DNA from 3 places in the Bacillus sp. V2I10 genome. Region 2 is predicted to be linked to each of the others. Evidence: predicted binding sites of a transcription regulator. Region 2 holds the regulator's gene; each other region holds the start of a gene.
The links. The regulator Rex, encoded in region 2, represses fermentation and respiration genes when NADH is low (regulators of the CRP and FNR family bind a similar motif). The targets are predictions, from matches to a motif close to TTGTGAAATATTTCACAA.
Positions count from the first base shown of each region.

Region 1: yumC (ferredoxin--NADP reductase 2) is a predicted target of Rex. The motif match lies at 5,870-5,887, and genes of this name have one in related genera.
Region 3: QFZ72_RS19115 (cytochrome ubiquinol oxidase subunit I) is a predicted target of Rex. The motif match lies at 2,136-2,153, and genes of this name have one in related genera.

Region 1 is NZ_JAUSYV010000001.1:1,085,859-1,096,310, reverse strand. Features, by position in the region: gene QFZ72_RS05590 (leucyl aminopeptidase) at 1-363, opposite strand, end outside; gene QFZ72_RS05585 (DUF309 domain-containing protein) at 379-762, opposite strand; gene QFZ72_RS05580 (divergent PAP2 family protein) at 935-1,414, shown strand; gene QFZ72_RS05575 (cobalamin-binding protein) at 1,427-2,242, shown strand; gene QFZ72_RS05570 (3D domain-containing protein) at 2,444-3,142, opposite strand; gene QFZ72_RS05565 (YuiB family protein) at 3,282-3,572, opposite strand; gene QFZ72_RS05560 (YuiA family protein) at 3,675-3,800, opposite strand; gene QFZ72_RS05555 (NUDIX domain-containing protein) at 3,964-4,446, opposite strand; gene QFZ72_RS05550 (NAD(P)/FAD-dependent oxidoreductase) at 4,545-5,768, opposite strand; gene yumC (ferredoxin--NADP reductase 2) at 6,158-7,153, shown strand; gene QFZ72_RS05540 (hypothetical protein) at 7,364-8,083, opposite strand; gene QFZ72_RS05535 (hypothetical protein) at 8,212-8,736, shown strand; gene QFZ72_RS05530 (HesB/IscA family protein) at 8,789-9,151, opposite strand; gene dapF (diaminopimelate epimerase) at 9,242-10,102, opposite strand.
Region 2 is NZ_JAUSYV010000001.1:90,304-100,755, reverse strand. Features, by position in the region: rRNA gene rrf (5S ribosomal RNA) at 49-164, shown strand; tRNA gene QFZ72_RS00455 (tRNA-Met) at 189-265, shown strand; tRNA gene QFZ72_RS00450 (tRNA-Asp) at 269-344, shown strand; gene thiL (thiamine-phosphate kinase) at 620-1,603, shown strand; gene tsaE (tRNA (adenosine(37)-N6)-threonylcarbamoyltransferase complex ATPase subunit type 1 TsaE) at 1,613-2,086, shown strand; gene tsaB (tRNA (adenosine(37)-N6)-threonylcarbamoyltransferase complex dimerization subunit type 1 TsaB) at 2,067-2,756, shown strand; gene rimI (ribosomal protein S18-alanine N-acetyltransferase) at 2,770-3,231, shown strand; gene tsaD (tRNA (adenosine(37)-N6)-threonylcarbamoyltransferase complex transferase subunit TsaD) at 3,228-4,247, shown strand; gene QFZ72_RS00420 (ABC-F family ATP-binding cassette domain-containing protein) at 4,482-6,398, opposite strand; gene moaC (cyclic pyranopterin monophosphate synthase MoaC) at 6,552-7,067, shown strand; gene QFZ72_RS00410 (redox-sensing transcriptional repressor Rex) at 7,064-7,705, shown strand; gene QFZ72_RS00405 (twin-arginine translocase TatA/TatE family subunit) at 7,723-7,899, shown strand; gene tatC (twin-arginine translocase subunit TatC) at 7,918-8,667, shown strand; gene QFZ72_RS00395 (YdiK family protein) at 8,694-8,891, opposite strand; gene QFZ72_RS00390 (CPBP family intramembrane glutamic endopeptidase) at 8,894-9,625, opposite strand; gene groES (co-chaperone GroES) at 9,921-10,205, shown strand; gene groL (chaperonin GroEL) at 10,259-10,452, shown strand, end outside.
Region 3 is NZ_JAUSYV010000001.1:3,783,224-3,793,675, forward strand. Features, by position in the region: gene QFZ72_RS19110 (cytochrome d ubiquinol oxidase subunit II) at 1-722, opposite strand, end outside; gene QFZ72_RS19115 (cytochrome ubiquinol oxidase subunit I) at 738-2,066, opposite strand; gene QFZ72_RS19120 (gamma-glutamylcyclotransferase family protein) at 2,197-3,057, opposite strand; gene QFZ72_RS19125 (ATP-binding protein) at 3,073-4,380, opposite strand; gene QFZ72_RS19130 (DUF6884 domain-containing protein) at 4,463-4,915, opposite strand; gene QFZ72_RS19135 (acyl-CoA thioesterase) at 5,200-5,766, opposite strand; gene mreBH (rod-share determining protein MreBH) at 5,869-6,876, shown strand; gene QFZ72_RS19145 (VanW family protein) at 7,156-8,013, shown strand; gene abc-f (ribosomal protection-like ABC-F family protein) at 8,055-9,815, opposite strand; gene QFZ72_RS19155 (aminoglycoside phosphotransferase family protein) at 10,103-10,452, opposite strand, start outside.

The DNA of each region.
Region 1 (10,452 bases), 1.0 Mb from region 2:
ATTTACCTGAACATGTTCACTTGTGAATGTATCAAGAACGATTGAAAAAGATTGAATTTTAGCTTTTTGCATCGTCTTGAACAGCTTCGCAAAAGACTCTCTGGCAGCATCAAAATCATATTCCTTTTCTTTGCCAAGGCCAGTAAAATAAATTCGTTTTGCGCCGATTTTACCAAGAGTATGCACTTTCGAGATTTCTTTCTTTTTGGCAGAAATATCCCCCTCTTTTACAAGCAGTGAAAAATGACCTTCAAGCTTTTGGTCAAGCTCAGCTAAATGGCCTTCTAACGAGCTTGTCTTTTGAAACAATCCAAAAATGATTGTTTCTTCGTTCCATTTAATTGATGATTGAATATGAAACATGAAAACGCACCTCCATTAATAGTTAGGTTTTCCCGGCTCTTCTTCAAGGTATAGAAAAAGAGCCGGCAATTTAGGCAGCTGCCCGGCTTTTTCAAAAGAAACCGACTGAATGCCGGCAGGAATGATAACCAGACATTCTTCAATGAATGCATTTACTTTTTCAAGGTCCACTCCCCAATGGAATGGGCGGTAAGACTGTATGTAAGAGTGTCCGGCTTGCATCATGAGCCTTGCTCCTTTAATATTGCCATATTCGTAATGATAAATAGCAACTGTCATTTGCAGCAGGCCTTTTAGAAATAAGTTATCCTTCTCCGTCAGCCAGATTAATTCAAGCAAATCATGGCATGTATAATAATCGCCTTCATTAAAATGGATAAAAAACTGATAATATTCCATTGGGTAAAGAGTCACGTGGCATGCACTCCTCTCTGACCTTATTGTATCAAAGGATAAAAAGTTTTTATACTATTTGAAAAAATGACAGAGGATAAGGGCATGAATGCATGGAACTATACCATACAGTCAATAATAGAGCATTTATTTTTGAACGGAAAGGATGTCCGACCTCATGGAGATACTGCTTAATTTCCCGCTATTAGCTTCCTTGGCAGCCATTTTCTTTGCACAATTTGTAAAAGTGCCGATTACGTATATTGCGACTCGGAAAATTGACTGGTCTCTTATTTTAAGCACCGGGGGAATGCCCAGTTCCCACTCTGCGGCTGTTACGGCACTTGCAACAGGAGTTGCTCTCGATAACGGGCTCGCCTCTTCCCTTTTTGCTGTTTCAGCGGTTTTTGCTATCATTACAATGTTTGATGCCACTGGAGTAAGAAGACACGCCGGAGAGCAGGCAACAGTTCTTAATAAACTTGTAACAGACTTTAATACATTTGTCGGCGAGGCAAAGGCATGGCCGCAGCAAGAAGAAAAAGAAAAGCAAAAGAAATTGAAAGAACTTCTGGGACATCAGCCTATTGAAGTATTCTTCGGAGGATTAACAGGAATATTATTGGCCTTGTTCCTGCACTATTTATTCATTAAGTAAGGAGGGATTGCTTTGCGGCTTATATCCATCTGTCCAAGCAACACAGAGCTTGCCGCCTATTTAGGACTGACTGACGATCTCATCGCAGTCGACGATTATTCAGACTGGCCGAAACTAGTGAATGATCTGCCGCGTCTTGGACCTGACTTATCCATTAATATGGATCTGGTAGAACAACTGCAGCCTGACCTTGTTCTAGCTTCATTGAGTGTACCGGGTATGGAAAAAAACGTTGAAGAGCTTATTAAAAGGAATATTCCTCACCTTGTATTAAATCCCCAATCTTTTGAGGATATAGGAAACGATCTTATGGCCGTAGGTATAGCAGCAGGTAAAGAAAAAGAAGCCAAGGCAGTTGTCTCCCGCTATTATGGGATTTTAAAGGATTATAAAGAAAAAGCATCAAAACTGGATTACCGTCCTTCTGTTTATTTTGAATGGTGGCCTAATCCAATTTTCACACCTGGTCAAGTAAACTGGCTGACTGAAATGTGTGAATTGGCAGGAGGGCGCAATAGTTTCCGTGATGTGGAGCTTGCGAGTGTCCAAACCAGCTGGGATGACATTCTCCGCAGAAATCCTGATCATATTTGTCTTGCATGGGTCGGCGTTAAGCAAAGCAGAATGAAAGTCCAGCATGTTCTGAAGCGTGAATCGGCAGAAAACCTTACAGCAGTAAGGGAAAATCGGATTCACCTTCTTGAGGAACAGCTTTATTGCAGACCATCACCCAGGCTTTTAAACGGGCTTGCGAAACTTGCTGTCATCCTTCATCCGGAACACTTTCCGCAGCCTGAAGAGACAGATTACTTAACTTCTAATACATAGAAAAAGCTCAGGTGTTATAACCTGGGCTTTTTCCGCAGTTGGGAATCCTCATTTATTCTATATTTTTATTATGTCCTTATGATTTCAAGATGATCCAATGAATTCTATGACTTTCGAGATTAATTCCATGACTTTAAAAGATTAACCACTTCTGCAGAAATCTTCTCAGGCCGCGGGACCCAACAAGGAGTAACTCACTAGTTAACTTTTTGTTTTCGGCTTCATGTATTTTTGACGAAATGCCTGCATAGACTTAGCTTCATTCAATTTCGTCAGTTCATTTTCAGTTAATCGTCCGTTTCCTTTTTGAACGATATATATGTCTAACGTTTTTTTGCCCCAGGATTGAAATACTTCTTCAACAGTATCGTAATAAAGATCCAGTTCATTCCCCTTAATCGCTCCGCCCTTGTCTGCTACAACACCAAAACCGTAACCCGGAATAAAAAGAATGGTTCCTATCGGAAACACACTTAAATCAGCTGCTATAGTTGAATACAAATCTCTTTTTACTTTCACACCAGAATACGTAATGCCATATTCGGGATGTTCAGGATTTTTGCCTGTGGATTCATAGCCTGCCGTGTATCCGGTTGCTGTTACTTCTTTTTTCGGATATTGCGACCAGTTCATTTCATTTTCAAGCGACATTTGGTTTAAAGAACTTCCGCTTGACGAAATAGCAGTTGCGACAGTTTTTTCATTGTGCAGAGATTTTGGGATAAGGCCTGTCAGCTTATACGGATGGTTTTCACTTTCCAAGATGCCTTTGCTCCACCCATTTATATCAGACAGATTCTTTGCCTCCACACCTGAAAAAGCTTTTAAAGTGGTACCGAGCGCTACTAGCAGTAATAGTGTCATTAATAGACGCCTTGACCAGGTTTTTGTCCTATCCATTTACGATGTGTTCACTCCTCTCACATCAATAATCGTTTCCAAATGATAAACGAAATATTCAAGATAGAGAGAAATCCATATTTTACAAGTTTTGTTTTCTGCAAATAAAAAGATCTGTACACGTTGTACAGATCACATTTTAAAACATTTGATAGCCTCTTTTGCGGAGCATGTTAATAACAATTCCGGACACAATCGCTCCGATAAAACCGCAGACCAGTATTAGAATATCTGCCAAAGCCAAAGATAGAATACGCTCTCCTAAAGTTGAAAAAGATGGTCCAGGTGAGGTAAAGTATTGAGTGACTCTCACATTATCTACAATCAATATACAAACAATCGGATAGATAATTGCCATGATCCAAGACATGCGAAGCAGCATATTCAGCAAGAAACCGATTCCAAAAAATAAAACAAAGAATAAAAGCATCGAAATAATCAATACAGGTAAAAACAAATTATCGCCTCCAGTACACCTATTTAAGTGTACTGAACAAGCGATTATCAGTCAATTGTAAAAACATTGAACGTTTTATGAAGACTTCTTTCCTGTTCCATTGCAGCAATCGCACGTTTCCGAACCGCCAAGAAGCAATTGAAAATAACCATTACCCGAACAATATGGACATTCTTTCTTTTCAATAGCAGATGCATTCATCATCTATTCTCCCCTTTGTCAAGTATCTCTTTTTTGATATTGAAGATACTATATCAGGTTCTTTGTAAAGGATAAAGGGAGAAAATCTGACGGGATTCTTGATGTAAGCGAATACATCAAGCTCTTCCTCTTATTTTCTCAATTTTTCTTATTATTTTGAAAATTATAAAAATAAATGATATGATGTGTATCCAAACTGATCCCCAGGATTCAGGGCATCTATTTTATAAAGCATTGTCTCAAACCCTTCTTCTGCAAATGACTGAAGCAGCAGGGATGCATCCTCGTCGTCCTTAAGAATATCGGGAGGGAAAAAGGCAGCTTCAAATAATTCTTCTTCCTGTACGATGATTTGTGAAGAATTCGCCTTCAGTTTAAAAATAATCATATTATCGCTGATTGTACTTTGAATGACTCCTGACCGGATACCAATAACACCTTGCACTTCAGCTTCAATTCCCGTTTCCTCATGAATTTCCCGAATAATCGCCTCATCGAGCGTTTCCCCTTCATTTACGAATCCGGCTGGAAAAGACCACTTCCCTTTCAAACCGCCGTATTTCTTTTTCACGACAAGCCAGTCCCCGTTTTCATTTTCAACTACACCAGATACAGCAATCCATACATTCCCCCGCTTATTAGCCACCATAATCCTCCCCTTTTGACTTACTATATTAAATTAGATTTTTCGATAAAAAAAAGACAAAAGCTTAAAGGCTCTTGTCTTTTATTTTACTCTACTTCTTAGAAAAATTTAAATTTACCTTTTTTAACGACTAATCCCGCTCCGCCAACCATTAATAAAGCACGGTTATCAATCATTTTTTTCATGAATGAAGCTTTTGTTCCCATTACTTTCTTGCCAAATACCATACCTACAGCGTCATCTTCGCCAAGTGAAGCAACTGTACCTTTGATGTCTGGTTTGAATTCTTCCATTTCACCCTGGTCACGAACGGCCACAGCAATGTTTTTTGCTGCTGTAATACCTTGCTGCATAGCAATTTGAGCTGTTGGAGGATATGGACGGTTGATTTCTTCGTTGATTACTAGAGAACAGTCGCCAATGATGAAAACATCTTCATGGCCTGGAGCTCTTAAGTAAGAATCTACCTTTACACGTCCGCGCATGTTTTCAAAGCCAGCTTCTTCAACGATGCTGTTTCCGCGCACACCTGCTGCCCATACAACTGTATCAGCTTTAATTTCTTCCATTACGTCATCTTTTGCAACGATGATGCCGTCTTCAACACATTCTTTAATGGCTGTGCCGATTTTGAATTCTACCCCTTTACGCTCTAAGTGGTTTACAGCGTATTCTACAAGCTCTGGATCAAATCCAGGAAGAGCTGTTGGAGCAGCTTCTACACAGATGATGCGTACTTTCTTATGATCAACATCGTACTCGCGGCAAAGCTCAGGAACACGGTTAGCAAGCTCGCCAAGGAACTCGATGCCAGTGAAGCCAGCTCCGCCCACAACGATTGCAAGGCGCTGATCGCGTTTTACTTCTTCTGTGTTGTAAGTAGCGAATTGATATTCGATATGCTCGCGCAATTGACGTGCTGCATTGATGTTTGTAATACCGAAAGCGTACTCTTTCAAGCCTTTGATTCCGAATGTTTCTGGATGAGATCCAAGAGAAATCACAAGGTAGTCATACTCAAGCTCGCCATTTGAAAGAACAATTTTCTTTTCATCTTTGTTGATGGAAACAACTGTTTCTTTCACAAAATTTACACGGCTGCTATCAATAACATCTTTCACTTGGTATCTTGCTTTATCATGATGCAATGTACCTGCTGAAGCTTCGTGAAGCCATGTTGTTTCATAGTGATAATCATTTTTGTTAATCAGTGTAAGATCTGCTTCGTTTACACCAATCATTTTTTGAAGACGTGTAACTGCCATTAATCCGCCGTAACCTGCACCTAAAACTACTATTTTGGGCTTTCTCAACCGAATCACATCCACCTTTTTTTCTGATTTGTTGTAAAGAATGAAATAATTTCTATACTAATTATCTTCCGCTGCTTCACAACATTTTATTTTGTTTTGCCTAAAAAAGTATGTGAAAATGTTCACTTAACTTTTCAAAATAATACTGAAAACTCTGTGAGTAGTAACATAAAATATAAATAATGCCTATATTACATAATAGCATCTGCGGTATATTTTTCAAGACCAAATTGAAGCATTAGAAACGTTAAGAATTTTACAAAAATAAAAACATTCTCTATAATAATCATATTCATCATACAAGCACATCTCTTTACTCAATTACCAGATGAAATTGTTAAAGAGATATGATATGTTATAATTAAGAATTATTATCAATTACAAGCGGGGGGATATTTGTGAAGGAAGACACAAAAGTATACGATATAACGATCATTGGCGGCGGACCTGTTGGTTTGTTCACAGCTTTTTACGGCGGCATGCGCCAGGCTTCAGTTAAAATCATTGAAAGTTTGCCGCAGCTCGGCGGTCAGCTTTCTGCCTTATATCCTGAAAAATACATATATGATGTTGCAGGATTTCCTAAAGTGCGCGCACAGGAGCTGGTAAACAATCTAAAAGAGCAAATGGCCAAGTTTGAGCCGACAGTATGTTTAGAGCAAGCGGTTGATACTGTTGAAAAACAGGCTGACGGCGTGTTTAAATTAACAACTGATCAAGAAGTTCACTATTCTAAAACGATTATCATTACTGCAGGAAACGGCGCGTTCCAGCCTCGTAAAATTGAACTTGAAGAAGCTGCTTCATTTGAAAAAGCAAATCTTCATTACTTCATTGATGATTTAAATCAATTTGCCGGCCAGAGAGTTCTTATTTGCGGAGGCGGAGATTCTGCTGTTGACTGGGCACTTATGCTCGAGCCAATTGCTGAAAAAGTAACACTTGTCCATAGAAGAGATAAGTTCCGTGCTCATGAGCATAGTGTTGAAAACCTGAATAACTCAAAAGTTCAAGTTCTCACTCCTTTCGTTCCAAAAGAATTAACAGGTACAGCTAATATTGAACAAGTAGTATTAGAAGAAGTGAAAGGCGAACGCAAAGAAGTCATTGATGTTGACTCTGTCATCGTCAATTTTGGATTTGTCTCATCACTTGGCCCAATCAAAAATTGGGGTCTTGAAATTGAGAAAAACTCAATTGTCGTTAACAGCAAGATGGAAACAAACGTTGAAGGCATCTATGCTGCAGGGGACATCTGCACATATGAAGGAAAAGTAAAACTGATCGCAAGCGGGTTTGGTGAAGCTCCAACTGCTGTTAATAATGCGAAAGCTTATATGGATCCAAAAGCAAGAGTTCAGCCGCTTCACAGCACGAGCTTGTTTGAAAAATAATAAGAAAAGCAAAAGCGCCTTGATTAGCGCAGGCATGGCAGATAAGATCCGGCGAAAAGCCCGGGTTTGACATTTTTTGTCCAAGCCGTTCTGACCGGGTAGCTAGGCGCTTCCGCTAGCTATTAATGTGCAAAAACTTTATATTCATACAATAAAAAGAGGAAAGCGGTCTGCTTTTCCTCTTTTTTATTGGAATAAACGCTGCAGAACTTATTGCTGCCAGTAATAGCTGTAAGGATTGTAATAAACCGGCTGATTCCATTGCTGGTATCTTTGGCCGCCAAACGGCATGCCGCTTTGATCATCTCCAGGCATTTGACCAAAAGGACTTCCCTGACCGCCCTGAGTGCCCCCATTTTGACCCATTCCCGGCATTTGGCCGAATGGACTTTCCTGACCGCCCTGCATTCCTCCAGGTTGACCCATTCCCGGCATTTGACCGAATGGACTTTCCTGACCGCCCTGCATTTCTTCAGGTTGACCCATTCCCGGCATTTGACCGAATGGACTTTCCTGACCGCCCTGCATTTCTCCAGGTTGACCCATTCCCGGCATTTGACCGAATGGACTTTCCTGACCGCCCTGCATTTCTTCAGGTTGACCCATTCCCGGCATTTGACCTACTTCCTGATCGCCTTCTGTCCCGCCGTTTTGTTCTTCTGATTCTTGAGGAGCCTCTTCTTCCATTTTTGGAGGTTCCGGCATCACTTCGAAGGTTTTAATATCATTTACATTCGCCTGACTTGTCGTTAATGCGGGAAATGACAAAATAAACACCGCACCTGATTGTTTATCTAAGTAGAATATAAATGCCTCTTTTTCCGTACCGTTTGTAAAGGTTAATTTTACCCATTTATATAGGCCTTCATTTAATTCATCTGTTGATGAAAGACGGAATCGATTATACATCTGATATGGATAGTAATTCATTATTCAAGCTCCCTTCTCTATTCACACATCCATACTATATGCCCGTTATTTGTCCTTTGTTTTTAAATTGGAACCTGAAACCTTTTTCTATTTATCCTCGACTATGTTTTCAAGGAGGGGGAAATAGTGTGAAATGGAAACTAAAACTAATCTTATGCGCGGTAATTATGTCAGGCATCTTTTTAGTAAATAAAGAAAATGGCTATGCTTGTTCTTGTGCGCAGCAGCCTTCCGTTCAGTCAGAATTAGAAAACAAAACAGCCATTTTTTCAGGAAAAGTATTAAAGATCAATGGAAGCAGTCAGAAAAAAGTGTTAATTGAAGTGGATCTTATCTGGAAAGGCCCTTCTCAATCACAGCTTATTGTTGAAACAGAGAGGGACTCTGCAGGGTGCGGAGTTGATTTCATTGAAGGTGAAAATTATCTTGTTTATGCATACGGAGATAAGAATATCCTTGAGACCGGATTATGCGAACGAACAAATTTGCTCACAGACGCAGGGGATGACATAAGAAATCTCGGTGCGGGAAAAGAACCTGAAAAGCAAGTGAATCTGGAACATCAGCTAGGAACTAATGCCATTACTTGGGGAATTTTTATCGCGATTCTTTTCATTTGCACTCTTTTAATGTTTTTACGGAAAAAGAAATAAAAAAGACACTTCACTGACGTCGTTTTTGCCAATGAAATGTCTTTTTTTATATTCAGCACTCTTCAGGTGTACCTGTATTCGTAGCTGTTCTGAAAGATGAACCGCATCCGCATGAAGCAATCGCATTCGGATTATCGATGGTAAATCCGCCCCCCATTAGGGACTCTTTAAAATCAATTTTTGTCCCTTTTAAAATAAGGGAGCTTTCTTTATCGACAAGCACATTGATGCCATGCACCTCAAACTGAGTGTCATCCTCATTCGGTTCTTGTTCAAAACCCATGCCGTAAGATAAACCGCTGCAGCCGCCGCCTTTTACGCCAACGCGCAGAAAAGCCTGCTCTTCGCCGTTTTCTTTCATCATATCTTTTATCTGATAAGCTGCTGCTTCAGTAATTATTACAAAATCATTCATTTTCTTGTTCCTCCTTTGCCAATAATCCAAAGGCTATACATTAAGTATACCCAATCCACCCGGAACTCTCAAATGAAACACCCTGCACTGCTATTTATCGTAGAAGTAAACACCTGTACAGATAACCTCCGCTGGGCCAGTCATTAAAACATTTCCCTCTTCCTTCCAATTAATAAGAAGATCCCCGCCGGCAAGATGAACAGTTGTATCCATTCCTCTCTTCGTATGTCCATTGAGAACAGAAGAGACAACGGCTGCACAAGCACCAGTTCCGCATGCCTGTGTAACACCTGAACCTCTTTCCCACACTCTGAAATGAAGTTCATTTTCGGCAGCCACTTCAACAAACTCTACATTGATGCTTTCAGGGAAAAGAGGATCTTTCTCAACCCTTGGTCCAAGTGTTAACACTGGAGCTGTTTCAATGCTGTCCACATAGAAAATAAGATGAGGATTTCCCATTGAAACTGCTGTAGCATGATAGGTTTCACCGGCAAATTCAAGCTGTTCGTTTATTACTTTTTCATCAGGAGTGCCGGCCATAGGAATTTCAGCCCGAACAAGCTTTGGCTGCCCCATATTGATTGTTACTCCGCTGACTTCATTATCTTTCACTTCGAGCTTTGCATGAACCAAACCTGAAAGTGTTTCAATCGAAAATTCTTTTTCATCTATCAGTTTATTCTCAAATGCATATTTTGCAACACAGCGAAGACCATTTCCGCAGTTTTTCCCTTCAGAACCATCACTGTTAAAAATCCTCATCTTTACTGGTGCTTTTTCAGATGGACAAATTAAGATAAGTCCATCTGAACCGATCCCTGTAAATACATTGGATACTTCCTTTGCAAGCTGAGGAAGTTTTGACTCTTCAATTTGTTCTTCAAACATATTTACATATATATAATTGTTGCCGAGTGCATGCATTTTTGTGAATTGGAATTGTTTCATGCTGATCTCCCTCTTTTTTTTCTTTTTTTATAAGTATAAAATGCTGGAAACAGGATCACAATAGAAATATCCCCCGTTTGTTATAGATAATAAAAGCTCTCTGCTTTGGTGCAGGGAGCTTTTATTCGTGATAAAACATGAAATTCCCTGCTATGACTGCACTTAAAATGCTGGCAAGGGGCTAATTGTCTACTCTTATTTTGTATCTGTTTGCTTTAAGTTATTCAAATAATGCATTTTATTAACACATCATACTTTTTACCTGCAAAAAAGTCATTGAAAAAGGGAAAAAACACCCCCGAAAAAGCCATCATTGAAATGGCAAAAGACAGATGGCGAGAAATGAGAGA
Region 2 (10,452 bases):
TTATTTAGTTTTGAAAGAATAACATTCTTTCTAATCAATTGCATATTGTCTGGTGATGATGGCAAAGAGGTCACACCCGTTCCCATGCCGAACACGGAAGTTAAGCTCTTTAGCGCCGATGGTAGTTGGGGGTTTCCCCCTGTGAGAGTAGGACGTTGCCAGGCAGTATCAATTATTTATATTATTGTCGCGGGGTGGAGCAGTCTGGTAGCTCGTCGGGCTCATAACCCGAAGGTCGCAGGTTCAAATCCTGTCCCCGCAACCAAATGGTCCCGTGGTGTAGCGGTTAACATGCCTGCCTGTCACGCAGGAGATCGCCGGTTCGATCCCGGTCGGGACCGCCATTACTAAATAAACGACAACGAAACTACGTGTTTCGTTTTTTTTATGCATTTTTTAGGGTAGACTGTTAAAGAAACTTGGACAAACTAGTTAGATGCGATACACTTGATAACAGGGATCGATCCTTAGAGCTGCAGGGTTCTAAGGTTTTTTTATAAGGCTTTTCAGAACTGGTTTTAATTATTACTTACATAGTTTGAATGGAAGATTTTTTTCACAAGTAGCAGACTGTCCAAAGCTACATCTGACTTTTATGACAGAAAAGGCGGTGCAGCAAATGACCATTGAAGATGAATTTCATTTTATAGATAAAATTAAGCAAAGAAAGAATCGTCAGCCCCAATTGATAGAAGGCATAGGGGATGATGCTGCCCTTTATAAAGCAAAACCCGATTATTTGGAAATTGTTTGCGCAGATACAATGGTTGAAGGTGTTCATTTTCTGAAGGATGTCTCTTCCCCAATGGATATTGGCTATAAGGCTGTGGCTGTGAATATTAGTGACGTAGCAGCTATGGGCGGTGTTCCAAAGTACTATCTCGTTACCATTGCAGTGCCAAGAAACTGGTCTGAAGCAGAATTAGTGGAGATCTATGCAGGGATGGATGAGATTGCTTCTTTATACAATATGGATCTTATCGGAGGGGATACGGTTTCAACCTCAGATAAACTTGTTATTACCGTTACGGTTATTGGAGAAGTTCAGCAAGATAAACAGCGGTTAAGGAAGGATGCGCGTCCAGGTGATGCCGTTTTTGTAACAGGAACAGTTGGAGACTCAGCTGCAGGGCTGCAGATTCTGCTTGGGAACCTCTCAGTTGATGTAGACAATGATTCTGCATTTCTTGTGAATCGCCATAAGCGTCCAATGCCCCAAGTTAAAGCAGCGCAGCTCATGTCTTCTGCTGAGCGCATTTCATTGAACGATATCAGTGATGGTCTTGCAAGTGAACTAAATGAATTAAGCGAGGCAAGCTGTGTTAAAATGATCATAGAAAAAGACCGTGTTCCACTCAGTGATTCCCTGCGTTCTTTAAATTTTGAGCAGCATGATGAGTGGATTTTATATGGGGGAGAAGATTTTGAACTAGTAGGCACGGTTCCTCCCCAAGCATTTGACCTTCTACAAAAGAAGTGCAGCGATGAAGGGATTTCTTTAACGAAGATCGGGCATGTAGATGCAGGTTCATCCGAGGTCCTGCTAATCCATAATGGAAAGAAAACAAAGCTCAAAAAATCTGGATTTAATCATTTTAAGTAAGGTGAGTATATGACGAAGCATACAGTGAAAACAAATAGCCCTGATGAAACAACGAAACTTGCTGTCAGGCTAGGTGAACTTGTGAAGCCTGGAGATGTCATTACATTAGAAGGCGATTTGGGAGCCGGGAAAACTACGTTTACAAAGGGTTTAGCCAAAGGAATGGGGATCCGGAAAAACGTAAACAGCCCGACATTTACGATTATGAAGGAATACCGGGACGGGAGACTGCCACTTTATCATATGGACGTATACCGGATGGAAGACAGCCATGAGGACTTAGGTTTTGAGGAGTTTTTTGAAGGAGATGGCGTCACTGTTGTTGAATGGGCACATCTTATTCAGGAGCAGCTTCCTCCCGATCGTCTTGGTATTCGCATCCTTCGTGTGGACGACGAATCCCGTGAAATTATCTTTGTACCTATCGGGAATCACTATTTAGGTTTATATAAGGAGCTTATAGATGAAAGCAATAGCGATTGATACGTCCAATTTGACGCTTGGTGTTGCCATAGTGGATGACACCAAAGTGATCGGAGAATATGTAACAAACATTAAGCAGAATCATTCGGTCCGGGCGATGCCGGCGGTTGAATGGCTTATGCAGGAATGCGAAATCAAACCTGATGAGCTCGATCGTGTCATTGTTGCGGGAGGGCCTGGATCTTATACCGGCCTCCGAATTGGTGTCAGCATAGCTAAAACGCTTGCGTGGACGTTGAATATTCCGCTTGCCAGTGTTTCAAGTCTTGAGGTCCTTGCAGCTGGCGGAAGCTATTTTAATGGCTATATCTGCCCGGTTTTTGATGCACGGCGCGGTCAGGTGTATACAGGGCTGTATGAGTATGCAGATGGGGAGCTTTTTAATAGAAGAAATGATCAAAATCTCCTGCTGTCTGATTGGCTTTTAGAATTAAAAAAGGAAGAGAAGCAAATTCTTTTCATCGGGAATGACGTTAGCCTGCATCAGGAGTCAATCGTTGAAGTCCTGGGGGATCAGGCAGTGTTTGCTAGTATGACCGAGCATAATCCAAGACCGGCAATGCTTGGTAAAATCGGCTTGATGAAAGAGCCTGAGGATGTACATACCTTCGTGCCGAACTATATCCGTTTAGCAGAGGCAGAAGTAAAGTGGCTCGAACAACAGAAATAAGTGGGTGAGAAGGTTGAAGCAGGAACAGGATACAATCAAGATTCGGCTTATGAATGTAGATGATATTGATGCTGTTTATGAAATAGAAACACAATCCTTTGCAACACCTTGGCTGAAGGCATCCTTTCACAATGAATTAACTCAAAATCATTTTGCTAAATATCTTGTTGTAGAATTTGATCAAAAGATTATCGGGTATTGTGGACTTTGGATCATTATGGATGAGGCTCAAGTAACGAACATCGCCGTTTTGCCCGGTTTCAGAGGGAATAAGATTGGAGAAACTTTGCTGAAACAGGCAATCGGAATGGCAAAGGAGTATGGTGCAGGTAAAATTTCTCTAGAAGTAAGAGTCTCAAATCATGTAGCGCAATCTTTGTACACCAAGCTCGGTTTCCAGCCCGGCGGGATTAGAAAACGGTATTATACAGATAACGGGGAAGATGCGTTAGTAATGTGGGTGAATTTAAAATGACAGAAAAAGATCAATATATATTAGGAATAGAGACAAGCTGTGATGAAACGGCCGTATCTATTGTGAAAAACGGGCGGGAAATCATTTCGAATGTTGTCGCTTCTCAAATTGAAAGCCATAAACGTTTTGGCGGTGTTGTACCTGAGATCGCATCGAGACATCATGTTGAACAGCTGACACTTGTGCTTGAAGAAGCGATGCAGCAGGCTGAAATGACATTTAAAGACCTGGATGCCATCGCCGTTACTGAAGGGCCGGGTCTTGTTGGAGCGCTTTTGATAGGAGTCAATGCAGCAAAAGCGCTGGCATTTGCCCATCAGATGCCATTAATAGGCGTTCATCATATTGCAGGGCATATCTACGCTAACCAGCTGATCTCTGAACTGCAGTTTCCTTTGCTGTCGCTTGTTGTATCCGGCGGACATACTGAACTTGTTTTTATGAAAGAACATGGATCGTTTGAAGTAATAGGAGAAACGCTTGATGATGCCGCAGGAGAAGCGTATGACAAAGTGGCAAGAACTCTCCATCTGCCTTATCCGGGTGGGCCTCATATAGACCGGATGGCAGCGGAAGGATCTCCAGTCATCAATTTACCTAGAGCCTGGCTTGAGCCGGATTCTTACAACTTTAGCTTCAGCGGTTTGAAATCAGCTGTCATCAATACTCTTCATAATGCAGAGCAGCGAGGTGAAGTGATTGATCCTCATGATTTAGCCGCAAGCTTTCAGGCAAGCGTCATCGATGTTCTTGTCACTAAAACAGCATCAGCAGCTGAGAAATACCAAGTAAAGCAGGTCCTTCTTGCTGGAGGTGTAGCAGCAAATCGCGGTTTAAGAGCAGCTTTAGAAGAGAAGTTTAAAGAATTTCAGGGCGTAGAATTACTGATTCCGCCATTATCTCTATGTACAGACAATGCTGCCATGATTGCTGCTGCAGGGAGTGTCCTTTTTGAAAAAGGCCATAGAGGCAATTTGAGAATGAATGCGAATCCTGGACTGGAATTACCGAGTTAATATGGTGTATTAACATGTTATCCACACGCTGTCTAATAACCTTTTTCCGCTTTTAGAAAAGCTTGTTGAATAAGCATTGGATAACCTGTGGACAATGTGGATAAAAGAACTCTATCTTGTGGATAATGTGAATAAAAGAGTGGAAACCCTATAAAATAAGATTTTTTAGTGTGGATAACTAAAAAACTCAGTGCCATAATAGGCACTGAGTTTTTTAATTTGTGTACAAAGCTGTTAATCCTCCTGAAGCTGTTCCCATTCATTCATTAGATTTTCGAGTTCTTCTTGATAACCTCCGTTTTCCGTGTTGATTTCCTGTACCTTAGTATGATTTTGATAAATCTCCGGATCACATAACAGCTCTTCATTCTTCTCGATCTGCTGTTCAACGAACGAGATTCGCTCTTCTACTTCCTGCAGTCTTCTTTGTTTTTGTCTTGCCAGTTTTTTCGCTTCTTTATCTTGTTCATAGGATAGCTTATTTTGATTTTCTTTCGGCTTCAGATCAGGGACCGCATCAAGAGCTGCAAGCTCCAGCTGTTCTGCCTTTTTAGATTGATAGTAATCATAGTCCCCCAGGTATTCATTAACGCCGCTTGCTGAAAGTTCGTATACTTTTGTAGCAATGCGATTAATGAAATATCTGTCGTGGGAGACAAATAGTATTGTGCCAGGGTAATCAATCAGGGCATTTTCCAGCACTTCTTTGCTGTCCAGATCGAGATGGTTTGTCGGCTCATCAAGGATAAGCAGATTTGCCTTTTGAAGCATTAGCTTAGCAAGAGCTAATCTTGCTTTTTGCCCGCCGCTTAAAGTAGAAACATTCTTTAAAACATCGTCACCAGAAAAAAGAAAATTGCCGAGCACAGTCCGGATTTCTTTTTCATTCAGCATCGGATATTCATCCCACAATTCATCAAGCACACGTTTATTCGAAGTTAAATTCGCCTGCTCCTGATCGTAGTATCCAATCTTCACGCCTGACCCTATTTCAAATGCTCCTTTTAATGGAGCCATCTTATCAATGATTGTTTTTAAAAGCGTCGATTTGCCGACTCCATTTGGGCCGACAAGAGCAATGCTGTCACCTCTTGATATGGAAAAAGAAACGTTTGAAATGATTGGGTCTGAGCCATTATAAGATACAGCAATATCCTTTGCTTTCAGCACATCGTTGCCGCTTTGCCTTTCAATATCGAACCGGAAGTGAGCTGATTTCTCGTCGCCCTGCGGCCTGTCCATCAATTCCATGCGGTCCAGTTTTTTTCTCCGGCTTTGAGCGCGTTTTGTGGTAGACGCTCTGGCCATATTTTTCTGGATGAAATCTTTTAATTTTGCCACTTCATCCTGCTGTTTTTCGTACAATTTTAATTCGCGCTCAAAGTTTTCAGCGCTTTGCTCAAGGTAGCGGCTGTAGTTGCCGGTGTATTTGATGCTTGTATTCCTGGAGATTTCGTAGACCTGGTTCACTACTTTATCAAGAAAATATCGGTCATGGGAAACGATTAATATCGCTCCGCTGTAGCTTTGAAGATATTGCTCAAGCCAGGACAGCGTTTCAATATCCAGGTGGTTTGTCGGCTCATCCAGAACTAATAAGTCAGGACTTGTCAAAAGCAGCTTTCCAAGGGCAAGACGCGTTTTCTGGCCTCCGCTCAAACGCTGGATAGGAGATGAGACATCGAATTCAGCAAATCCGAGACCATGAAGAACAGAACGGATATCTGCCTCATATTGATAGCCGCCTTTTTCTTTAAACTCAATTTGCAGACGGTCGTATTCTTTTAAATATTGTTCAAATTCCCGCTCTGCGGGATCAGTATTTGCCATTTTTTTTTCAAGATCACGCATGGATTGCTCCATATCTTTTAAAAACTGAAACACAGAAACCATTTCATCCCAAATAGATAGAGTAGATTCGAGACCTGTATCCTGCGCAAGGTACCCAATCGTTACACCTTTTGGCTTAATGATCTCTCCGGATTCGTAAGAAAGCTGACCCGCAATAATTTTGAGCAGGGTTGATTTCCCGGCCCCGTTCCGTCCGACAAGGGCAATTTTATCCCGTGTTTGAACTTCAAGTTTGATATTCGATAATATAAGATCAGCTGCAAAATATTTCGTCAGCTGGTTTATTTGTAGCAAAATCATGTATTTTCACCTCAGGCTATGATAATTTAAGTGTAGCTTATCGAAGAGTGAGCCGCAATGATTGTACCTTTTTGGGTGCGAACATTTGTCACAATAAGTAAAAAGACAGATTAGTAAAAATAGTGTATAGTCTAGTATGAGGAGCGTTAAAAGATGTCAAATTTTACTCATTTTAACCAGCAGGGCAGAGCCAAAATGGTTGATATATCGAATAAACATGATTCTGTGCGCACCGCTGTTGCTGTTTCAAGCGTTGTTATGAAGGAACATGTCTATGAACAAATCGTAAATCACAAGCTTCAAAAAGGAGACGTGCTGGCGGTCGCACAGGTGGCCGGCATAATGGCTGCTAAAAACACATGGAATATCATTCCAATGTGCCACCCGATCCCGCTCAAGGGAATCGATATTGAGTTTGAATGGAAAAAAGAGAACGGACTTTTCCATCTGATGATAGCCGCAGCTGTGAAAACAACAGGAAGTACAGGTGTGGAAATGGAAGCGCTAACTTCTGCTTCAGTCTGCGCCCTGACCGTGTATGATATGTGTAAAGCACTGGATAAAGGGTTAATCATCGGACCTGCCTATCTGTCTGTAAAAACAGGCGGGAAAAGCGGGGATTATACACGAGATGAACCTGTAGCTTTGAATGTGGGGGATAGAATGTGAACAACATTGAACAATCGAAAATTCCGCAAGCTACTGCTAAGCGCTTGCCTTTATACTATCGTTTTTTAAAGAATCTGCATGCATCAGGCAAGCAGCGTGTCTCTTCTGCAGAGCTGAGTGATGCTGTGAAAGTGGATTCTGCCACGATCCGCAGGGATTTTTCCTACTTTGGAGCCCTTGGGAAAAAAGGATATGGGTATAATGTTAATTATCTACTTTCTTTTTTCAGAAAAACGCTCGATCAGGATGAGGTGACGAAGGTTACCTTAATTGGTGTCGGTAATCTCGGCACAGCCTTTTTGCATTATAATTTTACGAAGAACAATAATACGTTAATCTCACTTGCCTTTGATGTCGACGAGAAGAAGATCGGCACTGAAATCGGCGATGTTCCCATTTATAATTTGGCTGATCTTGAAGAACACCTGCCTGAGGATGTGACCGTGGCTATTTTAACGGTTCCGGCACAGGCTGCCCAGCCCATTACGGACAGGCTGATTGCAAAAGGAATTAAGGGAATTCTTAATTTTACTCCTGCTAGATTAAATGTACCGGAGGAAATCAGAATTCATCATATCGATTTAGCAGTAGAGCTGCAATCGCTCGTGTACTTTTTGAAGCACTATCCTAACGCTTAGGAATTGAGGTGAATGATATGCCGAATATCGGTTTTGGAAGTTTGCTGCTGATCGTTTTTGCAGCACTATTAATCTTTGGGCCAAAGAAGCTGCCTGAGCTTGGTAAAGCAATTGGCAACTCATTGCGGGAATTTAAGCATGCAACGAAGGGTCTAGCGGACGACGATGAAGATAAAAAGAAAGAAGAGAAGTAAGATAGGATGAAAGCTGTCATGAAACAAAACGAAATGTCGGTTATCGATCACATTGCAGAGCTTCGGAAAAGGCTGATCATTACAGTCTTTTTCCTTTTCCTCTCTGTGATTGCCGGCTTTTTATTAGCAAAGCCGATTATCATCTATTTACAGCATACGAATGAAGCTCAGAGTTTAACGCTGAATTCATTCCGAATGACCGATCCGCTTATGGTCTATATGCAATTCGCGTTTATCATTGCCTTTATTATTACATCGCCGATCATTCTCTATCAGCTATGGGCATTTGTAAGCCCAGGCCTCTACGAAAAGGAAAGGCGGGTCACGCTGAGCTATATTCCAATTTCAATTGGACTTTTTCTCACAGGCATAAGCTTCTCGTATTTTTTGCTCTTTCCATTTGTCGTAGATTTCATGGAGCGTATGTCCGATGATTTAGAGATTAATCAAGTCATTGGAATCAACGAATACTTTCAGTTTTTAATTCAGCTGACAGTGCCATTTGGACTGCTGTTTCAGCTCCCGGTTGTCATTATGTTCTTAACGAGGCTCGGCATCGTAACACCGATGTTCCTCGTGAAAACCCGAAAATATGCGTACTTCATTCTGCTTGTTATTGCAGCGTTAATTACACCGCCGGAGCTTGTCTCGCATCTAATGGTTTCCGTGCCTCTGTTTATCCTGTATGAAATAAGTATTGTGGTCTCAAGGTTTGCTTACCGCAAGGCGCAGCGGATTCAGTTTGAAGAAGCAAATAAAGAAGGGTGATCCTGTCTGCAGGACCACCCTTCTTTCTATTTTTTCTTCGCTTTGACTTTGAAAGTGAGATTAAACATTCTAAATGCGACTCCAAGATCAAACGTCGCGATTAGCATTAGCAGGATTGTCGGAAACGACCAGATCCCGCTTTCTGAACTGTTTACGGCGAGATAGGTAAAAAGAATACCCATCGCCAAGTAAAAGATCCCCATTGAAATTGGGCTTGTTCTCATGCTTACATGCCTCCAAAAATAAATTGCATTTGTTCTGCCTGTTTCAGCATTTCCTCAAGCTGTTCCCGGTTCGATTGCAGAATGACAACAAACGTATTCATCGCAACATGGGCAAAAATAGGAACCAGGAGGCGCTTTGTTTTTACATATAGAAAAGCAAACACAAACCCCATTGATCCATAAAGAAGTAGATGCTGAGGTTCACCGTGAACTAGTGCGAATACAATCGAACTGATGAGTGCCGACAAAAAGAAATGAATGCGCTGATACAAAGCGCCGAATAAAATTTTTCTGAAAATAATCTCTTCCAGGATAGGACCTATGATGGAAGTAACGACTATGAGCAAAGGCGTAACCTTCAATACTTCCATTATGACTTTCGTATTTTCTGATTCGCCTTCAATGCCAAATACCTGAATCTCAATATTGGCTGCGATCACCTGAACAGAAAGTGCCATAAACACACCTCCGACAGCCCATAAGATAGAAGGACCGGCGGGAGCGGCATCGCCCCTGAGTTCATTGCTTTTAAAGTGGCTGCGGAGCAGAAGCAGAACGATTACAAAGGCAGCTGCAAAGCTGAACACCGTCCAATAGCCTGATGCTGTAATCTGCGCCATGCGGAGCGATTGATCCTCTCCGACGCCAAGCTTAAGCAGAAGAGGAATGCCGAGAATGCCTGAAAACTGCATGACTATATATGTCAAAATAATAAGCCAGTATTCTTTCTTCAATTGAACGACTCCTTTAACGTGCCGGATGGTTTAAGTCAGTAATAGCAAATTTTCAGCTAGGCATAATTGTACCATAAATCAGGCATGATGTAGGAAGATAACGCCTATAGGGTATGCAGGAATGGCTATAAACATGTGAAACCGGCATAAAGAAAAGGATTTCAATTTTTTTTAACATATTACTTGAATTTGAATGAGAGATTATATAATATAATACTTGTGTTAGCACTCAAGACATATGAGTGCTAATAAAATGAAAATTTAAATTAATGAAATCTTGAGGAGGTTGTTTCACTTGTTAAAGCCATTAGGTGATCGTGTCGTAATTGAGCTTGTACAATCTGAAGAAAAAACTGCTAGTGGGATCGTACTGCCGGATAGTGCCAAAGAAAAACCGCAAGAAGGCAAAGTAGTGGCAGTAGGTACTGGTCGTGTGCTTGACAACGGTGAGCGTGTTGCTCTTGAAGTTGCAGAAGGCGATCGCATCATCTTCTCAAAATACTCTGGTACAGAAGTAAAATATGAGGGTTCTGAATACTTAATCTTACGCGAAAGCGACATTTTAGCAGTTATCGGCTAATTTATAAAATTTCCAATATCATAGAAAACATCATTCTTAGGAGGTAATGGAACATGGCTAAAGACATTAAATTCAGTGAAGACGCTCGCCGCGCAATGCTGCGCGGGGTTGATGCACTCGCTAATGCAGTTAAAGTTACGCTTGGACCAAAAGGACGCAACGTGGTTCTTGAAAAGAAATTCGGTTCTCCGCTTATTACAAATGACGGTGTGACAATTGCAAAAGAAATCGAGCTTGAAGATGCATT
Region 3 (10,452 bases), 3.7 Mb from region 2:
GAGGATCCGAACATCCACCAAAGATCCAGCGCTTGATTAAAATGCCTGGGATTATGCTGCTGCAGGGAAAGAAAGACAAGAAAGCTTGCAAGGATTGTAGGCGGCGCCCAAAAAAGCGCAAACTTTCTAAGCAGCGATAAAGCTTTGCTGTCTGACGCACGATCTGCATAGTAGGTTAAAAAAGAAGCACTGATAAACAAAACGGATACAATGGCAAGGAATACCACACTCCACGAATAGAAGCTTGTAAATAACTCATTAGCAAGAAATACGACAGTGCCATTTCGTTCTTCCAAAAAGCCCCCTTCTGATATTGAAAGAGCCGTAGACAGGGATGCAGGAATTAAAAGTCCTGTGGCTCCATATAAAAACGTATAAAAAAGACTGTCCTTAGCCCCGTAATTCCCAAATGCGTAAAAGGAACCGCGGATCGCGATTAAAACCAGCGCTATGCTGCCTGGAACCAGCAGTGCTGTGCCATAATAATACGCTGTTTGCGGAAAAAAACCGACGATCCCCACAAAAAAGAAGACGAAGAAGACATTTGTCACTTCCCACACCGGCGACAAATAGCGGCTGATTAAGTTATTTACGATATCATCCCGCTTTGTCAGCTGGGCGTAAAAAGCAAAGAAACCAGCTCCAAAGTCTATTGAAGCAACAATTAAATAGCCGTAAAGAAAAACCCACAGAACCGTCATGCCAACGATTGGAATATCCATTTAGACTTCTCCCTCCTATTTAAAACGGTACTCAAGCTCAGCTTCTGCCGGATTTTCTTTAAACATGCGTTTTAACACAATGATGCACAGTGTTCCAAGCAAGGTGTACAGCCCAAAAAACAGAACAAACATTAACCCTACATGATCAGATGTCGTTGCTCCTTCAGCAACCTTCATAAAACCTCTGAGAATCCATGGCTGACGTCCAACCTCGGCAAAAATCCAGCCTGCTTCGATTGCAATCATGGAAAGAGGTCCGGCAGCTACAATCGGCCATAAAAGCAGCGATTGGAAACCATTCAGCCTTTTTATTTTTCCAAATAGAATAAACAGCATAGACAATCCCAGACCGAACATCCCAATCGTGACCATTACGTCAAACATATAGTGAATCCAGAGAGGGGGTCTTAAGTCTTCTTCTATTTCATTTAACCCTGTTACTTCTGCATTAAAATCACTGAATGATAAGAAACTGAGCATTTTTGGAACCCTGATCTCATTGATGATTTCACCCTTTTCATTCAGTGTTCCGTATAAAATTAAATCAGCTCCGGCTTCTGTTTCAAAATGCCACTCCCCTGCTGCAAGCTTTTCAGGCTGATGCTCGGCCAAAAATTTTGCAGAGAGATCACCAGCGAGGGCCGTACCAAGCGAAAAGACAAGAGCCGAGACCATTGTCACCTGCAAGGCTTTACGGTGATAGTCTGTTCTTCTTCCTTTAAGGATCATAAAAGCAGTTATAGCAGCGAGCACAAAGGCTGAAGTCATATAGGAAGACATCAGCACATGAAAGACTTTTGAAGGTGCTGCAGGATTAAACATTGCAGCAATCGGATCGATGCCTGTAATCGTTCTGCCATTCAGCGTAAAGCCCTGAGGAGTATTCATGAAAGCATTAACTGTGGTGATAAACACGGCAGACATCGACGATCCTATAATAATCGGAATGGAAATAAGCCAGTGGTAAATTGGTTTTTTAAACCTGTCCCATGTGTAAAGATAGATGCCCAAAAAGATGGCCTCAAAGAAAAAAGCGAATGTTTCCATAAAAAGCGGCAAGGCAATAACCTGACCGGCAATTTCCATGAAACTCGGCCATAATAAAGATAACTGCAATCCAATACATGTTCCAGTAACGACGCCTACTGCCACTGTAACAACAAAGCCCCTCGTCCAGCGTCTTGCCAGCAGGATATAGTGCGGATCGTTTTTCCTGATTCCCATCCATTCTGCAATAGATATTAAAACAGGAACTCCGACTCCAATTGTTGCAAAAATAATGTGGAAGGCTAGTGTCAATGTCGTAAGCATCCGGCTAAGTATGACGCTATCAAGTTCAGCCAAAGGGCCACATCTCCTTTTAATGTTCTAATGATCTTATATCACAGATTCCCAAAAGCAAAACATAAAAGATTGTGATGTGCTGAACATGTTTTGCAATCATGATCAGCAAAGAAGATATCTCCTATGCCTATCATGATTTATATTCAGGAAGAGCCGCCATATATGCCCGGATTTTTTCAACATACTCCTCTCCAAGTCTGCCTTTTGCACCTCTTAATATTTCTGTTGAGTAATGTCCAGGCGGGCGGAACTCCTCTTTTTTCTGAATCACTGTAAAGGTAAGGCACTGCTCATAGACCACTCCTCCCGTTTCCACCCTGATGAAGGCTGGACGGTACAATTTAGAGTCAACACCTTCACGCATGTAAAGATAGTCCACTGCTTCCTCAGGTACACGGTATAAAATGCCCTCAGCCCCTCCGCCATCTTCAACGATGTCAGCGCGGCCCCCATCTTCCATCGTAACTGTGAATTTAACAGAATACTTTTCTGCTTTTCCGCCGCCGACTACATCAGCAAAATGATGATCAACAGCCGCTTTTTGAAATCGTTCAGTATCCATGCACGAGCCATAAGCAAAATAAAACGTTTCAGCTGGCGGATTCAAGATAAACTGATATTCTTTCCAGTCGCCGCTCTTTATTTTTTTCATTGTATCAGCCTGTTCCGGCTTTATTACATAACAAAAAGCATCATATTCCATTGTATCTGTATAGACACGAATTGGCACAAATTCAAACAGGTTGTCATCTGCTTCAGGTCCATTGTGCCCTTCTAGTTCATGAACTTCAGGAAGCAGTTCCTCATCAATTTCATAGAGTTCTCCGTAAACGGTTTCCTGTTCCACAGTCATCGCAGGATAGCCGTCATTCGAATCATACAGCGATCCATTTGTCCGCGCCTGTTCGGCAATACACGTTCCATTCTTTAAAAAATGATGATTTTTCTCCATATAGCGCAGTGTTCCATAAACAAATAAATGACAGTTCATCTTACCATTCTCCTCTTAAACTGGTTCTAATATCGTATGGCGATTCACAACTGGCAGTACAACCTCAAAGGTAGTCCCCTTATTTAAGCTGCTGTTTACATTGATATGGCCATAGTGATCTTTTATGATCCTTAAGCAAACGGTCAGACCAAGACCAGTCCCTTTTTCTTTTGTAGAAAAGAAGGGTTCGCCAAGTTTTGAGATTTTTTCTTTTGGTATCCCCATGCCATCATCTTCAATTGCTATGATCACGTATTCGCCTTTCAGTCTGCAGCTCATGTGGATATTTCCTCCATCAGGCAGTGCTTCAATCGCGTTTTTAATAAGATTGATAAATACCTGTTTTAATTGATTTTCATCACATTCAACTATAATTTCTGTTGAGGGCAAACTTTTTTCAATCTGGATATTATGTAAAATGGCATTGGATTCAATCAGTACAGCCACTTGGTCCAAAATGGAAATCATATTCTTTTCCCTGAAATGAATCGCCTGCGGTTTGGCCAAGACAAGCATTTCACTAAGAACCAGCTCAATTCTCTTTATTTCTCCAAAGATAATATCAAAATATGAATCTTTGTCAGGAAATTCGTTTTTGATCAGCTGAAGAAAACCGCTGATGGATGTAAGCGGATTTCTTACCTCATGTGCAATGCCCGCTGCAAGCTGCCCGGCAATGGACAGTTTTTGGGATTTCAGGGCAAGGTGCTCATTCATCTCTCTCCATTCCCGCTCTTCCAGTTTTCTGTCAGTAATATCATGAATTGTCCCGACTGTTCCGATCAAATAGCCTTCATTATCATAATACATTTTGAAATGAACATAAGCATAAAATTCTCCGCCGCTTTTCTTGCGATAGGATGTTTCCAGTTTTCCCTCGACTCGTTTCGCAGCCGTATATTCAACAAGCTTGCTTTTCACCCGCTTTTTATCTTCAAATGTAATGTAATGATAAAAACTTGAATAAAGACTTTCTGTTCTTTCATACCCTGTTACGTCCGTCCATGCAGGATTTAAGTAAATAAAATTCCCTTCACCATCTGTTTGAAACACGACTTCCTGAATATTTTCAAGGACCATCTTCGTCTCAACAAGCAGGTTTTTATAGCGGCGCTGACTTTCGCTCAGCTGATGAATCAACAGCTTGGACCGGTCAAAATAAGTGCCTAATTTCCAGACAACAGCCAAGATTAATATGCAGAATAAACTGCGGAGCACCAATGGGACGGACTGACTCCCCAAATAATAGTCTAAGATATTCCATAAAATCAGAATACATACTGCTATTAAAGTAATCATAATTCTGCCCGTATATTTGTTCATCGCAGCACCTTTTCGCCTCTGTTTTTTTATAGTATACCATTTTCTGATTTATCAGCATATTCAACCGTCTTATCTCTTACTATCAATCATGGAGACTATGATTTGTAAGAACCGCCTTTTTTAGCATTTGCTGCATATATCCGATTCCTGTACAGCCCTGCAGAGGATAAATGTATTCCCCTTCAACCGCCGTTTCTATAATGGGTCTGAATTTCTTTCCTCCAAGCACAACAAACTTATTAAATTGATGCAGGTTCTTTTCATCAGCCTGCATGTTCAGCTCTTCAAGTTTTATCACTTCTTCTGTTTTCATGCTAAACGAGACATTGTAATTGCCCGGAACAAGATCCTGAGGGAATAAGAAGCCATGTTTTGCAGAAAGAATGACCCAATCATCGAAGAACATTTCGGCATACTGCCGGCAGAGCAAATGAAAGGTTCCCGTATAGGCATTTTGGGCTTCAACTTGTCCAAGATGAGGCTCCTTATCCCAAATTTTTTTATTTCCGCATGGTATAACACATAACTGCTTCAATTTCGTTTCTCCTTTTTGTTTCAGAGGGTTACCTGATAACCGTCATTAATAGGTTTATAGATCAGTTAGTAGAAAGATATACTTCTTTTTATCAGAAGATCCTGATTTCTTTCCACTGATTATATATGAAAGATTCCTGCTTCACTATACATGCATTGAATATGATTTCTCCAGTAATTCATTTTGAATGAAAAAGAACAGGGTTTCAGGTTTCCCCATTCTGCTTTCAGCCAAAGAAACAGGACATCCCTGCTCCTTTAGGCTGTACATCACTTTCTTTACCCTTACAGCCAGGGATAATCGGTTCCGAATGCGGCTGCCATTGATTCGGTGTCTTCTTTTCGTTTTTTCCGGATTGCTGCACGCTTAAGTGCAGAGTCGTTCAGCATCTTTTCTGTTTCTGACTCAGGAATAACCTTTGGTACGGGAGTAGGTTTACTGTGTTCATCAACGGCGACCATTGTAAGAAAGGAAAGAGCACAAACATTTCGATTTCCGTTCAGGAGGTCTTCTGCAATGACCTTTACAAAAACCTCCATTGATGTTCTTCCCGTATATGTCACAAACGCTTCAAGACAAACAGAGTTTCCTTCATATATTGGATGCAGAAAATCAACAGAATCAGTCGAAGCAGTGACAACATGCGCCCGGGCATGTCTGATTGCAGAAATGGCTGCTACGTCATCGATATAAGCCATAAGCTTCCCCCCGAACAATGTTCCATAATTGTTTGTATCAGAGGGGAGCACGATACTTGTTTTTACTACAAAAGAATGTCTACAGAATTTCACTTCCACTTTAGATGCACTTCCTTTTTCAATACTCTTTTTCTTATTCCCTGAAGCTCCCATAAAATACATCCTAAAAAAAACGGCCCGCTACCCCCATAAATCGACACTGTTCGCAGAATGAATATTAAAGACTCGAAATCTATGAGGATTGGGTGAAGATATATGTTTTCTACTTCTGAAATTGGTATTGACTTAGGTACAGCAAATATTCTTGTATACAGCAAGGATAAAGGAATCGCAATAAATGAACCGTCCGTTGTGGCGATTGATACAGTAACAAAAAATGTTTTGGCTGTAGGGACGGAAGCAAAAAGCATGATTGGCAAAACGCCTGGTAAAATTGTGGCGGTCCGACCGCTAAAAGATGGCGTAATTGCTGATTATGATGTAACAACTGAAATGCTTAAGCAAATTATGAAAAAAGCTTCAAAAAAATTAGGGTTTTCTATTAGAAAGCCTACTGTTGTTGTATGTACTCCCTCAGGTGCAACAAGTGTTGAACGCCGTGCCATTCACGATGCGGTAAAAAATGCAGGAGCTAAAATCGTTCATTTAATTGAGGAGCCGGTTGCAGCAGCTATTGGCGCAGATCTTCCTGTAGATGAACCGATCGCTAATGTGATTGTTGATATCGGCGGCGGTACCACAGAGGTTGCCATTATTTCTTTTGGCGGGGTTGTATCATGTCACTCCATCAGAATCGGCGGTGATCAGCTTGATGAGGATATTATTGGATATGTCCGTAAAAACTATAACCTGTTAATCGGCGAGCGCACTGCTGAAAACATTAAGATGGAAATCGGCTATGCACTTGTCAAGCATGACGAGCTGTTAATGGAAGTCAGAGGACGTGACTTGGTTACAGGTCTTCCAAAGACGATAACTCTATCTTCAACAGAAATGCAGAATTCAATGAGAGAATCATTGCTCCATATACTGGAAGCGATTCGTGCTACCCTTGAAGACTGTCCTCCTGAGCTTAGCGGTGATATTGTAGACCGCGGAGTTATTCTGACAGGCGGCGGTGCATTAATGAAAGGCATGCAGGAATGGCTCAGTGAAGAAATTGTAGTCCCTGTACACCTTGCTCCAAGCCCGCTTGAATCAGTTGCAATCGGAACAGGAAGATCTCTTCAGGTCATTCACAAGCTTCAAAAAGTTTCAAAATAATATAAGTGTGAAAGAGCCGCATTTTACTGCGGTTCTTTTTTTGCTTGATATAGAACGTTTGTTCTTATTTTTTATTCTACTTTCTTTTTCTAAATAAATCAATCACTTGAAAATTATTCTTTTTTTCTCCAAATTTTTGAAACTTTTCTCTTTTCATATGCGTCTTACCTATTGTATGATTCACATAAAAACATCTAATCTACAATTTCACTGGGGGAGAACGACATAAAACGCTTATTATTGTTCGTATCAATTACTTTTGTTCTAAGCGGATGCGGTTTGGCGGAAAAAGAAAAACTTATCATGGCGAATAATGCTGTGAGTGCAAAAGCTGTTTCTTCAAAGGCGATGGAGATGAACCGGGAGTTTGCTCTGATTGACAGCAGAGACGGCAGCACAGTGACCACATTTATACCAGCTGCAGATAAAAATAAAGAGCAGCATGAAAAGGATATGAAGGCACTGGTTCGGCAGATGGCAGATAAATTTGATCAGCCGATGACCCCTTCAAAAGTTAAAGACGGCAAGCTTTTCCCGGGTCAAAGCCGGGTTGTCCTGGATGAGAAGGCTCTATTAAATCAATTGCTGAATCTATCGGCATTTAATCAGGAAATCCCGCTCCCTATCACGGAAACAGCTCCAAATATTACGCAGGAAGCCTTAAATGGCGCTAAACAAAGCGTGATCGGAAGCTACAAAACAACTTTCAATCCTTCTGTAGCAGGCAGAAGCACCAACATTGCCATTTCTTCGAATGCGATTAATGAAATCGTACTTGGACCTGGAGACAGATTTTATTTTAATTTAATCGTCGGTGAGAGAACACCTGCACGCGGATATCAAAAAGCGCTTGAGATTGTAAATAAAGAGTTTGTCGAAGGAATCGGCGGAGGCATCTGCCAGACATCAAGCACTTTGTACAACGCTGTTGCCAAGGCAGGTCTTGAAATAATCGAACTTCATCACCATTCTAAAGCAGTCGGCTATGTCCCTATTAATCAGGATGCAACTGTTTCCTGGGGAGGCTACGATTTTAAATTTATGAATAATAAAGACTATCCTGTTATTATTAAATCCATAACCGATCAAAAAAGCGGCACTCTAGAGGTTCAAATTATAGCAGCTTCTAAAATCTAATATTATAAAAGGCTGAGTCATCGTGACTCAGCCTTTTATGATCAGCCTGTTAACTTTTTCTTAGCTTTAAGAAGTCTGCTGTACTCTGCATCAAGCAATTCAAAAGAAGGGTCATCTCTGCTGATTACACTCAGCCTGCTTAAAACAGCTGTCAGCTGATGATCTATTTTAAGCAGCTCTTTCTCAATATCTGTTTCATTCGATTCACTACTGCTCTTTGAAAAATAGTCATTAAGCTTCATTTCTACTCTTCTTACGGTCCCATCTTCAAATACGAGCAGCTTATCACATAATTTATTTATAAAATACTGATCGTGAGAGACAATAATGATGGTCCCTTCAAACTCATCAAGGGTTTCCTCTAGCTGTTCGCGGCTCGGGAGGTCCAGATGGTTTGTCGGCTCATCGAGTATGAGAACGTCATATTCTTTGAGGATCATAGACACGAGCTTCACCCTTGTGCGTTCACCTAGGCTCAGTGAACCGATTGTCTGCTGAAGTTTTTCTTCAGGTAGCCCCATATTTGCGAAAATGGTCCGCGCTCTTAGAATTTGTTCCCTCTCATAAAGATCAAGAGCCTCAAGAACCGTTTCATCTTCTTTTAAATCATTCACATCCTGACTTAAATAAGCGATCTTCATCGTTTCGCTTTTCCATAACTCGCCTCCGGTCACGTCTTCCATGCCTTGAATCATCCGGATGAGCGTCGATTTACCGGCTCCATTTTTTCCGATCATGCCAATTCTCTCGCCATGTTTAATATAAAAATGGCTTTTCTTAATCAAGGGCAGCTGCCCAAACGTTTTTTCAAGATCCTTTGCTTCAAGTACACGTCTGCCTCTCTTGCCGCTTGAATCAAACTGAAACAAGACTTTCGCTTCATCTTGCGGCTTTTCTATTTTATTTTTTTCAAGCTCAGCCGTTAACCGCTTCATCTTAGAACGGACCTGAATGTCCAATTTTTTCGCCTTTACTCTGTGATATTCTTTAAAGCCCATTTGTTTCCGTTCAGAAGGACTTCCTTGCTTGGTTGATTCACGGTGAGCTTTATCTGACCAATTCTTTAAATTTTCCATTTGCCCTTCAATTTTTGCTTTATACCGCTGCTGCACTTCATACTGATGCTTTTGTTCTTCTAAAAGTCTTTTCTTCTCGTCCCTGTAAGCCGTGTAATTCCCTTTGAACTCCTTTATCTTCTTATTTTCCAGTTCAAAAATATGAGATACGGTTCTGTCGAGAAAATACCGGTTATGCGAGATAATCAGCACAGCTCCACTAAACGTCCTCATCTGATCCACAAGCCATTCTATTCCCTGATAGTCCAAATGATTGGTCGGTTCATCCAGAATCAGCAGATCGGGGTTTGCGGCCCATACATGAGCGAGTGCGAGCTTCAGCTTCTCACCGCCGCTTAAATGATAAAGCCGGTCATCTTTCCAATTCTGCACTTTTTCAAGTCCTAATTTTTTTGTCGTTTCAAAGATCGTTTCGAAGCTGTGATCTTCTAAAACACCTTTAAAATCATGTACGGTGTAATCAACTGATTGCATCAGATATCCGATTTTCATGTCTTTTTTTCTGTAGATGCTGCCTTCATCAGGAAGAAGCTTCCCAAAAATCAGATTGGCTAGGGTCGTCTTGCCTGCACCGTTGTATCCGACTAATCCGGCACAATCTCCTTGTTTCAATTCAAACTGTATGTTTTCAAGTATAACTTGATCACCATATTGTTTTTTTACATCCTTTACATTAAGAATTGTATTTGCATTTCGCTGTTTTAAGAATCTTTCATTTTTACCCATAAAAAAACCTCCCAAGTTCGCCTAGAGAGGATTTCAACCATATGAAATAGACAGAAGGGTACAGAAAAAAATGCAAAAAGATGCATGTTTCTGGGCCTTCAGCTGGAAATGGTATGAAAAATGAGCGTACTCATCCTATTCTCTAGGTCTCGTTTTTTTGCTTATTCAAAAAACGTTTAGAAAATAAGATTAGTTCCACATGTCTCCTGTACCTTTTCCTTTCCGATATTAGAATGATATTAGTATATGATAAAAAAACTAAATATGTCAACACCATATGAAAGCAGTTACATCATGGCATCGTACAGCTTGGCAAGGTGAAGATTCTCTTCAAAACATGCTGCCCCACCCTCCAGACACCAGCATGCACTCAGTACAGCCTGACAAAAGCCCCAGCCAATCATCCGGCTTCGGTCCAGGCCTAATTCTTTTTCGAACAGGTCAAGTCTCTTTCTGAGAACATCCTTAGGATTTTTTTTATCAAATAGATAATTTTTGGAAAAGCTTGTTACTTCATATTCTGCTTCCCCTATAACCCCCTTAGGGTCTATGGCAAGCCAGTCCTGGCCCTTTTTCAAGATATTGTCCTGATGAAGATCTCCATGCAGAAGAATGGGTTTAGTAATAGAGTTTATTA